Linked DNA regions of Immundisolibacter sp.. The protein of the gene in region 1 binds, or shares a complex with, the protein of each later gene. Links are inferred from orthologs where the notes say so. Each region holds a gene or a part of one and is shown on either strand. Other genes may lie near its edges.

Evidence for each region. Proteins that work in one complex are often made in the same cells at the same time.
Region 2: the proteins of tsaE (region 1) and tsaD are in contact, whole or in part, in a crystal structure (PDB 6N9A), measured with the Thermotoga maritima proteins. The link is inferred for Immundisolibacter sp. from one-to-one orthologs. Residues at the interface, in WP_004082108.1 of Thermotoga maritima: Leu37, Gly38, Lys46, Lys57, Val59, Lys60, Ser61, Thr63, Phe64, Thr65, Leu66, Met67, Val69, Pro71, Tyr82, Arg83, Leu84, Asp86, Asp88, Phe89, Asp93, Ile128, Asp130, Glu131, Arg134; in WP_004082750.1 of Thermotoga maritima: Cys10, Asp11, Arg49, His50, Leu82, Gly84, Gly135, Gly136, Glu154, Thr155, Leu156, Asp157, Asp158, Ser159, Glu162, Asp165, Lys166, Arg169, Leu170, Tyr175, Lys213, Thr214, Leu217, Tyr218, Gln221, Arg222, Asn324.

What each region holds. Positions count from the first base shown.
Region 1 is NZ_JACIZD010000002.1:259,029-264,525, reverse strand. Bases 2,487-5,486 are described here. They hold tsaE (tRNA (adenosine(37)-N6)-threonylcarbamoyltransferase complex ATPase subunit type 1 TsaE), read left to right. Parts: upstream 2,487-3,758; coding sequence 3,759-4,214; downstream 4,215-5,486. Other genes in these bases: H5U26_RS05030 (N-acetylmuramoyl-L-alanine amidase), read left to right, coding at 4,211-5,486; H5U26_RS05040 (NAD(P)H-hydrate dehydratase), read left to right, coding at 2,487-3,781. In the rest of the region: H5U26_RS05050 (AAA family ATPase), read right to left, coding at 1-342; H5U26_RS05045 (site-specific DNA-methyltransferase), read right to left, coding at 346-1,971; more of H5U26_RS05040, read left to right, coding at 2,267-2,486; more of H5U26_RS05030, read left to right, coding at 5,487-5,497. UniProt on the Escherichia coli protein: Required for the formation of a threonylcarbamoyl group on adenosine at position 37 (t(6)A37) in tRNAs that read codons beginning with adenine.
Region 2 is NZ_JACIZD010000003.1:21,351-25,420, reverse strand. Bases 1,249-4,070 are described here. They hold tsaD (tRNA (adenosine(37)-N6)-threonylcarbamoyltransferase complex transferase subunit TsaD), read left to right. Parts: upstream 1,249-2,053; coding sequence 2,054-3,088; downstream 3,089-4,070. Other genes in these bases: moaA (GTP 3',8-cyclase MoaA), read left to right, coding at 3,096-4,070; rpsU (30S ribosomal protein S21), read right to left, coding at 1,689-1,919; H5U26_RS06105 (GatB/YqeY domain-containing protein), read right to left, coding at 1,249-1,683. Also shown: GTP cyclohydrolase FolE2, read left to right, coding at 1-552; H5U26_RS06110 (TIGR02281 family clan AA aspartic protease), read right to left, coding at 560-1,216; more of H5U26_RS06105, read right to left, coding at 1,237-1,248.

The sequences.
Region 1 (5,497 bases):
TACCGCCTCGTCGGCGCTATTCAGGCGCAGAAAAAACAACTCCACCCGGTACCCCGCCGTCTGCCACGCGCGAATGTGGCGCAGGTAGGTCCTGCCGGACAGCATGGTTTCAAAGGCAAAGCTCTGGCGCGCGGCAAAGTGGCGCGCCAATTCCAGCAGCATGACCCGCGCGGCCTGCACGGCTGCCGTCTGCGGCGCAAAGGGCGCCAAGCCGGCGGCGATCAGATCGGCATTGACGAACACCGGGCAGCCCGCCTCGTTGGGCAGGAACTCGCGGGCAAAGGTGGTTTTCCCCGCCCCGTTCGGGCCGGCGATGATGATGACTTTGAGTTCATCGCTCATCGCTTACACCTCCAGCGCGTACGGGGTCTGCTTGAAGGTGATGCCCTCGCGCGCGGCGCGTCCGCCCATGCGGTTGGCGGCGGCGTAGATCACTTTCGGGCCGGCGAAGCGGGGCAACAGGTCGAACACCGGGCCGGTGAGCACGTTGCCGCCGGCCACCGAGCGATCCTTGAGGATGCCGTTGTAGAGCAGGTAAATGGCGCGCCCCTCGTGCACGCCGATCAGCGGCGAATCGGCCTGGCCCGTGTAGCCGGTACCGGTCTCGGCGAACCAGACGAACTCGGCCAGCTGGGCAAAGCGCACGTCGCCGCGGATCTGGCCGTCGGCATCGAACAGCGGCTCGGCGGACAGGCGGCAGAACTGGAAGCCACCGCCGAGGCCCGCGACGGCCTGGCCCTTGGCGTTGGTGTAGCCGTTGGCGACGCGCCTGACGCGCTCGGCAGTGACGGTGCGAGCGATGTTGTCGTCCATCTCGACCAGGATGAAGCGACGGCTGCCGCCGTCCGCGGCGTTTTGCTTGAGCACCGCATGGCCGGTGGTGCCGGAGCCGGCGAAGCTGTCGAGGACGATGGAGTCCTTGTCCGTGGCGATCTGCAGGATGCGCTGGATCAGACGGGTTGGCTTCGGCGTAATGAAAACGTCGTCGGAGGTATCGAAATCGACCAGTTCGAGTAGCTCCTTCTTTGCTTCTTGCGTATGGCCAACATCCTTGTAAAACCACATCGTCTGCGGAACAACACCGTCTTTCACGTCGGTGAGAAATCGTTTGAACTGGGGGATTGAATCTTTCTTCTTTCCCCACCAAATGCGATTGTCCCGATCGAGTTCTTCGAAGCGTTCCTTTGAGATCGTCCAATAACGACCCTTTGGAGGTGCTTCAATCACGCGCCCTGATGGCGTCGTGAGCGAGTAAGTGCCATCAGAATAGAAATTTCGCGCGGATAGATCGCTTGTCTTCCAAGGCCCGCGTGGGTCATTGTCGGGGTTTTTGTACGCAGCATCTTGCGATTCATTGCGGCCGAGCAAATTTGGCTTCCACGTCTCGGAGTTTGCAGCATAGATGACGATGTAGTCGTGATCTTCAGAGAGATGACGTGCCGAGTTCTTGGGCGAATAGACTTTCTGCCACAGCACGGTCGCCACGAAGTTCCTCGCCCCGAAAATCTCATCCATCAGCAAGCGCAGCGCCGCCACTTCGTTGTCGTCGATGGAAACGAAGATGGCGCCGTCGTCCCGCAGAAACTGCCGCAGCAGCACCAGGCGCGGGTACATCATGCACAGCCAGCGGTCATGGCGGTCCAGCGTTTCGCCTTCCCGGCCGACCACCTCGCCCAGCCACTTGCGTATCTGCGGGCTGTTGACATTGTCGTTGTAGGCCCAGCCCTCGTTGCCGGTGTTGTAGGGCGGGTCGATGTAGATGCACTTCACCTGCCCGGCGTAGCGGGGCAGCAAGGCTTTCAGCGCGTGCAGGTTGTCGCCCTGCACGATCAGGTTGTTCGGCGTCCCGCCTTCGGTGCCGGCATCCGCCGCACCGCAGGACAGCCCCGGCACCGGCTCCAGCAGGCGCAGCGGCACGTCCTTGTGGTGTTTGACGACGGCTTCCTTGCCGATCCAGTTCAGCGTGGGCATGCGGGTTTCCGGCGGTGGGCGCGGGCCGGGACGCTGCCGGCCGGGGCTGCTGGGTGGCCACCGCCCGCGCGTGGGCGGTGTCGGCCGGTCCGCGGCTCGCCGGTCGGGCCCGGGGCCAGACGAATCGGCTGGCGATTATGAAGCAGCGCTCCGCCCGCGGTGGCGTGGCCGGCGTCCGTCGCCACCGGAAGTGGCCAAAAGCCAAGCCCCGCGTGGTTTTGCAGGTTGACGACGGCGAAAAAAGCGTATGCTTGCGTCGACTTCTTCAGGCCGGGCATCAAACGACGTTCTTAACGTGTTGTCTTCGCTGGAAAAACTCTATTCGGTTGCGCAGTCGCGGCAGATCGATCGAGCCGCGGCGCAGCTAGCCGCGTGCAGTGGCAGCGTGCTGATGGAGCGCGCCGGTGCGGCTGCGTTCGCGTTTCTGCGTGGCCGCTGGCCGCAGGCGCAGCGCCTGGCCGTGCTGTGCGGAGCCGGCAACAACGGCGGTGACGGCTACGTGCTGGCGCGTCTGGCGCATCTGGCCGGGTGGCCGGTGCGCCTGGCCGCGGTGGCCGGCCCGCCGCGTCCCGGCAGCGAGGCGGACACGGCCCGGCAGTGGTTCATCGCCTGCGGCGGCGCCGAAGAAAGTATTTCAGTTGCCACGCTGGCGCAGGCCGATGTGGTGGTCGATGCACTGCTGGGCACGGGTCTGGACCGACCGCCCGCCGGACCGGTGGCCGACGCCATTGCCGCCATCGATGCCAGCGGCCGGCCGGTGCTGGCCCTGGATGTGCCAAGCGGGCTGAACGCCGATACCGGCCAGGCGCCGGGCGCGCTGGTGCGGGCCGATGCCACGGTCAGCTTCGTGGCCCGCAAGCAGGGTCTGTACACCGGCCAGGCGCGCGACTGTTGCGGGCAGCTGGTTTTCGATGATCTGGGCGTGCCGCAGCAGGCGCTGGCGCAGGCCGGCGCGGCGCCGGCGGTGTTGCTGGACCTGCCGCGCCTGCGCGCGGCCTGGTTGCCGCCGCGCCGCCGCGGCGCGCACAAGGGCGATTTCGGTCACGTGCTGGTGATCGGCGGCGATCACGGCTACGGCGGTGCGGTGCGCCTGGCCGGCGAGGCGGCGGCCCGCGCCGGGGCCGGCCTGACCAGCGTCGCTACGCGCCCGGCGCATGTGCCGGCGCTGCTTGCCGGGCGGCCGGAGTTGATGGCGCGCGGTGTGGATGGCGCCGCCGATCTGGCGCCGCTGCTGGCCCGCGCCAGCGTGCTGGCGCTCGGTCCGGGCCTGGGGCAGGGCGATTTCGGCCGCGCGCTGTTTGGGGCGGCGCTCGGCCGCGGCCTGCCGCTGGTGGTGGATGCCGACGCACTGAACCTGCTGGCCGCGGCGCCCGAGCGGCGCGCGGACTGGATTCTGACGCCGCATCCCGGCGAGGCGGCGCGCCTGCTGGGCATCACCACCGCGCAGGTGGAGGCCGATCGCTACGGCGCCGTGCGCGCGCTGCAGGCCCGCTTCGGCGGCGTGGTGCTGCTCAAGGGCGCCGGCACGCTGGTGTGCGACGGCCAGGCACCGGTCGGCGTGGTGCCGTATGGCAATCCGGGCATGGCCAGCGGCGGCATGGGTGATGTGCTGACCGGCCTGATCGCCGGGCTGTGGGCGCAGGGCCTGCCGGCACTGGCGGCGGCGGCGCTGGGCGCCTGCCTGCACGCGGCGGCCGCCGATGCGCTGGCGGCGCGCCGCGGCGAGCGCGGCCTGCTGGCCTGTGACGTGTCGGCCGCTTTGCCGCCCTTGCTCAATGGAATGGACGATGGAGCGCACCTGGGTGCTTGAGGACGAGGCGGCGCAGCTGGATTTGGGCGCGCGCCTGGCGCGGGCGCTGCCCGGATCCCTGTGCGTCTACCTGCGCGGCCCGTTGGGTGCCGGCAAGACCACGCTGGTGCGCGGCGTGCTGCGGGCGCTCGGCCACGCCGGCCCGGTGCGCAGCCCGACCTACACGATTTTGGAAACCTACGCCGTGGCGCGCGGCGAGGTCTGCCATCTCGACTTGTACCGCCTCGGCAGTGCCGAGGAACTGGAAGACATCGGCGCCCGCGAGCTGTTCGACGGGCGGCATGTCTGCTTCGTGGAATGGCCCGAGCGCGGCGCCGGCTGGCTGCCGCAGGCCGACCTGGAACTGGACATCGACATGGCCGGCAGTGGCCGCCGGGTGCAGGCCCGCGCGCACAGCCCCGCCGGCGAGCGAACCCTGGAATCCCTGGCATGAAAAAACTCCTGATCTGTCTGCTGGCGCTGTCGCCGCTGGCCGGTTTCGCGGGCGAGCTGCGCGGCGTGCAGTACGCGCCGGTGGCCGGCGGCACGCGGCTGACGCTGAATCTGAGCGCGCCCACCGCGGTGCGCGTGTTCAGCCTGAAGGCGCCGGAGCGGCTGGTGGTCGACCTGCCGGCCACCACGCTGCGCGGCGCACTGGCCGCGCCGCCCGGCGGTACGCTGCGCGCCGTGCGCAGCGGCCCGCAGGCCGGCGGCGGCTTGCGGGTGGTGTTCGACCTGGCGGCGCCGGTGCAGTGGCGCCACGCCACGCTGCCGGCCGGCGGCGGCCAGGGGCCGCGGGTGCAGATCGACGTGCTGGGCGGCAAGGCGGCGCCGGCGCCGGTGGTGGCACGCGCGCCGGCACAGACGTCCCGGCCGGCCTCGGCACCGGTTGTTGCCAAGCCAGCCAATGCGGTCGCGCTTGCCAAGCCCATCCCGCAGGTCAGCAAACAGCCCGCTGCGCCGATTGCTCCACGGCCCGAGCCAGCGGTTGCCACGGCGGCGGCTGTACCCAGCGCCGCCGCTGCGCCGGTGCTGCGCGCCAAGTCGGCCGGCGCCGTGACGGTGGTGATCGATGCCGGCCACGGCGGCCACGACGTGGGGGCGGTCGGCCCCGGGCGCCTGTACGAGAAGACCGTCACGCTGGCCATTGCCCGCGAACTGGCGGCGCAGATCAACGCCAAGCCGGGCATGCGCGCCGTGCTCACGCGCAGCGACGACCGCTTCCTGGAGCTGCGCCAGCGCACCGCAGTGGCGCACAAGCACAAGGCCGACCTGTTCGTGTCGATACACGCCGACGCCGTGGCCAAGGGCACGGCGCGCGGGTCGAGCGTCTACGCGCTGTCCGAGCATGGCGCCACCAGCGAGGCGGCGCGCCTGCTGGCGGCGCGCGAGAACGCGGCCGGTCTGGACCCCGGCCTGGCCAGCGTGGGGCAGGACCGGGTGCTGCGCTCGGTGCTGCTGGACCTGTCGCAGAACGCGACCACCGAGAGTAGCCTTCGCCTGGCCGACCGCCTGCTGGATCGCCTGGCGGATGTGAACAAGCTGCACCGCTCGGACGTGCAACAGGCCGGCTTCATGGTCCTCAAATCGCCGCAGGTGCCCTCGGTGCTGGTCGAAACCGCATTCATTTCCACGCCCGACGAGGCGCGCAAGCTGGCCGATTCGCAGTTCCGCCGCCGCTTGGCCGGGGCACTGGCGGCTGGTATCCGCGATTACCTGCAAACCGAGCCACGCCTG
Region 2 (4,070 bases), on another replicon or contig:
CGCCAGATGCTGCGCGAAATGTGCGAGCGCCTGGAGGCCCGCGCCGGCCACATCGAGATGAGCTTTCCGTTTTTCGTCAACAAGGCGGCGCCGGTCACCGGCGTGACCAGCTTGATGGACTACCAGGTCAGCTACATCGGCGAAATCGTGCACGGCCAGGCCGAGCGCCTGACCGCCAGGTTGGTGATCCCGGTCACCAGCCTGTGCCCGTGCTCGAAGAAGATTTCCGACTACGGCGCCCACAACCAGCGCACGCACGTGACGCTGACTGCCCACCTGCGCACGCCGGTGTGGATCGAAGAACTGATCGAGTTGGTGGAGGCGCAGGCGTCCAGCGAACTGTACGGACTGCTAAAGCGCCCGGACGAGAAGTACGTCACCGAACATGCCTACGACAACCCGAAGTTCGTCGAGGATCTGGTGCGCGACATCGCCGGTGCGCTCAACAACGACGAGCGCCTGGCCGGCTACGTGGTGGAGGCGGAGAACTTCGAGTCCATCCACAACCACTCGGCCTACGCGCTGATCGAAAAGCCGGCCCGCGCGGGCTGAGCCTCGATCAATACTTGCGGCGCAGCACCAGCGCGTCCTGCGCGTGCTCGATCTGCGTGCGCGACAGGAACGACATGCCCAGCAGCGCACGGCTCGGCTGGGCGCCGCGGATCACCACCGCCTGCACATTCGGCAGCCGGATGGCGCCGACACCCACCTCGCGCAGCGTGACCGCGTAGGCTTCGGTGATGCCGCTGGCCGTTTCCACCAATCCCCGGCTGCCGGCCCGGTAGTCGATACCGAGACCACGCGCCGTGGCATCGTTCATGGCCACGGTCGTCGCGCCGGTATCGACCAGGAAGTCGACCGACTGGCCGTTGATGGTGCCCGTGGTGAGGAACATGCCGCCGTCACCGCGGGCTATGCGCACCGCTGCGGTCTGCGCGGTCGGCAAGGCCCCACCGGCGCGCCCACCGAGCGGGACTTCGTGCGTTTGACCGTCCACCTGCAGCCGCGCGCTGGCAGCGCCGAGCGCCAGCAGGCGCACACCTTCGGGACTGGTCTGTCCGACCCGCAACGTGCGCCGCGCGCCGTCCACCTGCAACACCGCAGTTTGTCCAAGCACGGCCTGCAGTTCGATCAGCGGCGCAGCCGCGGCGCTACCGCACAGGGCCGCGCCAAGGATTACCAGGGGAGCAAAAATCCGGCGCATGAAACGCTTCATGACCGGTAATTGGCGCCGAATCAGCCGCCGAGGCGCGCCTTCACGCGCCGGCTGACGTCCGCCATGTCGGCACGGCCCTGCACCTGCGGGCGCAGCAGCGCCATCACGGCACCCATGTCGCGGGCGCCTTGCGCGCCGCTGGCGGTGATGGCATCGGCAATCAAGTGGTCGATTTCGGCGGGTGTCAGCGCGGCCGGCAGGAACTCCTGCAGGATGCCCAGCTCGAATCGTTCCTTGTCTGAAAGATCGGTCCGCCCGGCGGCATCGAACTGTGCGATCGACTCGCGCCGCTGCTTGACCATCTTGTCGAGCACCGCCAGCACCTGCGCGTCGTCGAGCACGATGCGCTCGTCGACTTCGCGCTGCTTGATGGCGGCGGTGATCAGTCGCAGCGTGCCGAGGCGGTCCCGGTCACGGGCCCGCATGGCCGCCTTGACGGCTTCGTCAAGGCGCTGCTTGAGCGACACGGCGCTCAGGACAGGCGCGCACCGCGCACGCGGCGCACGCTGCGACCGCCGCGGGAGACTTTCTTCTGGTGCCGCTTGACCGCTGCGGCGGCCTTGCGCTTGCGTTCCTGGGTTGGCTTTTCGTAGAACTCGCGCCGTCGCGATTCGGACAAAACCCCCGCTTTCTCGCAGGTGCGCTTGAAGCGGCGCAGGGCAACGTCGAAGGGTTCGTTTTCGCGCAGTTGAACGACCGGCATGCAAAGACCTCTGAAACCTGGAGCCGGCGCGGGACAAAACCCACAAAGCCGGGATGAAGAAAAGTGCTAGATTCTAGCTGCACTTGCACCTGTGGCGAAAGTCGCCCCGCCCGCCGATCCTGATTGCGCCTTCCATGCTGGTCCTTGGCCTCGAAACTTCCTGCGACGAAACCGGCCTTGGCCTGTACCACAGCGACCGCGGCCTGCTCGGCCACACGCTGCACAGCCAAGTCGGCCTGCACGCACCGCACGGCGGCGTGGTGCCGGAGCTGGCCTCGCGCGATCACCTGCGCCGCACCGTGCCGCTGCTGCGCCAGCTGCTGACCGAGACCGGCACCGACCTGTCGCAGCTGGACGGCATCGCCTACACCGCCGGCCCTGGCCTGATCGGCGCGCTGCTGGTCGGCAGCAGCATCGGCCGCAGCCTGGCCTTCGCGCTCGGCATACCGGCGGTCGGCGTACATCACATGGAAGCGCACCTGCTCTCGCCGCTGCTGGATCCCGCCAGCCGGCCGCGCTTTCCGTTCCTGGCGCTGCTGGTGTCGGGCGGCCATACGCTGCTGGCACAGGTGGACGGCCTGGGCGCATACACGATTCTGGGCGAGTCGGTAGACGATGCCGCCGGCGAGGCTTTCGACAAGACCGCCAAGCTGCTCGGTCTGCCCTACCCCGGCGGGCCGGCGCTGGCCGCGCTGGCGCAGGATGGTCGAAGCGACCGCTTCACCCTGCCGCGACCGATGACCGCCAAACCCGGCCTCGATTTCAGCTTCAGCGGCCTGAAAACCCAGGTGCGCCTGCTGATCGAGGCGCACCCGCAGCCGCAGCACCGCGCCGACATCGCCCGCGCCTTCGAGGACGCCGTGGTCGACACGCTGCTGATCAAGTGCCGGCGCGCGCTGACGCAGACCGGCCTGCGCGCGCTGGTGGTGGCCGGTGGCGTCAGTGCCAATCGCCACCTGCGCACGGCTCTGGACAGCGCCGCAGCCAGCGACGGCTTTGCCGTTCACTACCCGCCGCCCGAGCTGTGCACCGACAACGGCGCCATGGTGGCCTTTGCCGGCTGCCTGCGCCTGCAGGCCGGCGAACAGGCCGGACCGGACTGCGGCGCCCGTGCCCGTTGGCCGCTGGCGGAGCTGACGGCGGCCAGCCAAGCGCCCGCCTTGCTATAGTCCGGCGATGATCAGCCACCCCCCCACGCCCACCCTGACCGATCCTTTCCAGCGGCGCATCGAGTACGTGCGCGTGTCGGTCACCGACCGCTGTGACCTGCGCTGCAGCTACTGCATGCCCAAGGGCTTCGACGGCTTTCACGAGCCGGACGACTGGCTCACCTTTGGCGAAATCGAGCGCGTGGTGGCGGCCTTCGTGCGCCTTGGCGTGCAGCGCATTCGCCTGACCGGCGGCGAGCCGCTGGTGCGCCGCGATTTGCCGAACCTGGCCGCGCGCCTGTCCGCCCTGCCCGGCCTGGCCGATCTGTCGCTGTCCACCAACGCCGTGCGGCTGGACAAATACGCGGTCGCGCTCAAGACGGCCGGCGTGCGGCGCGTCAACGTCAGCCTGGATTCGCTGCGTCCCGAGCGGTTCGCCGAGATCACCGGCGGCGGCAAGCTGCACAAGGTGCTGCGCGGCCTGGACGCCGCCCACGCCGCGGGGCTGGCTCCGGTCAAGATCAACATGGTCGCCATGGGCGGCGTCAACGACGACGAAATCGAGGACATGGTCGCGTTCTGTGCCGAGCGCGATTTCACCCTGCGCCTGATCGAAACCATGCCCATGGGCGACACCGGTCGCAACGCCGGCGGCCAGTACCTGAGCCTGCAATCCGTGCGCGAGCGACTCGCCGAGCGTTTCGATCTGATCCCGGACATCCTGCCCGGCGGCGGCCCGGCGCGTTACTACCGCGTGGCCGGCTCGAAAACCACCATCGGCTTCATCACGCCCATCTCCCAGCACTTTTGCGAAACCTGCAACCGCGTGCGCCTGGCCGCCGACGGCACGCTTTACCTGTGCCTGGGCCAGGACAACCGCTACGAACTGCGGCCCATGCTGCGCGCCGGTGCCAGCGACGCGGAGCTGGAAACAGCCATCCGCGCCGCCATTGGTCTCAAGCCCGAGCGGCACGAATTCCGCGAGAAGCCGGAAAAAGTCATC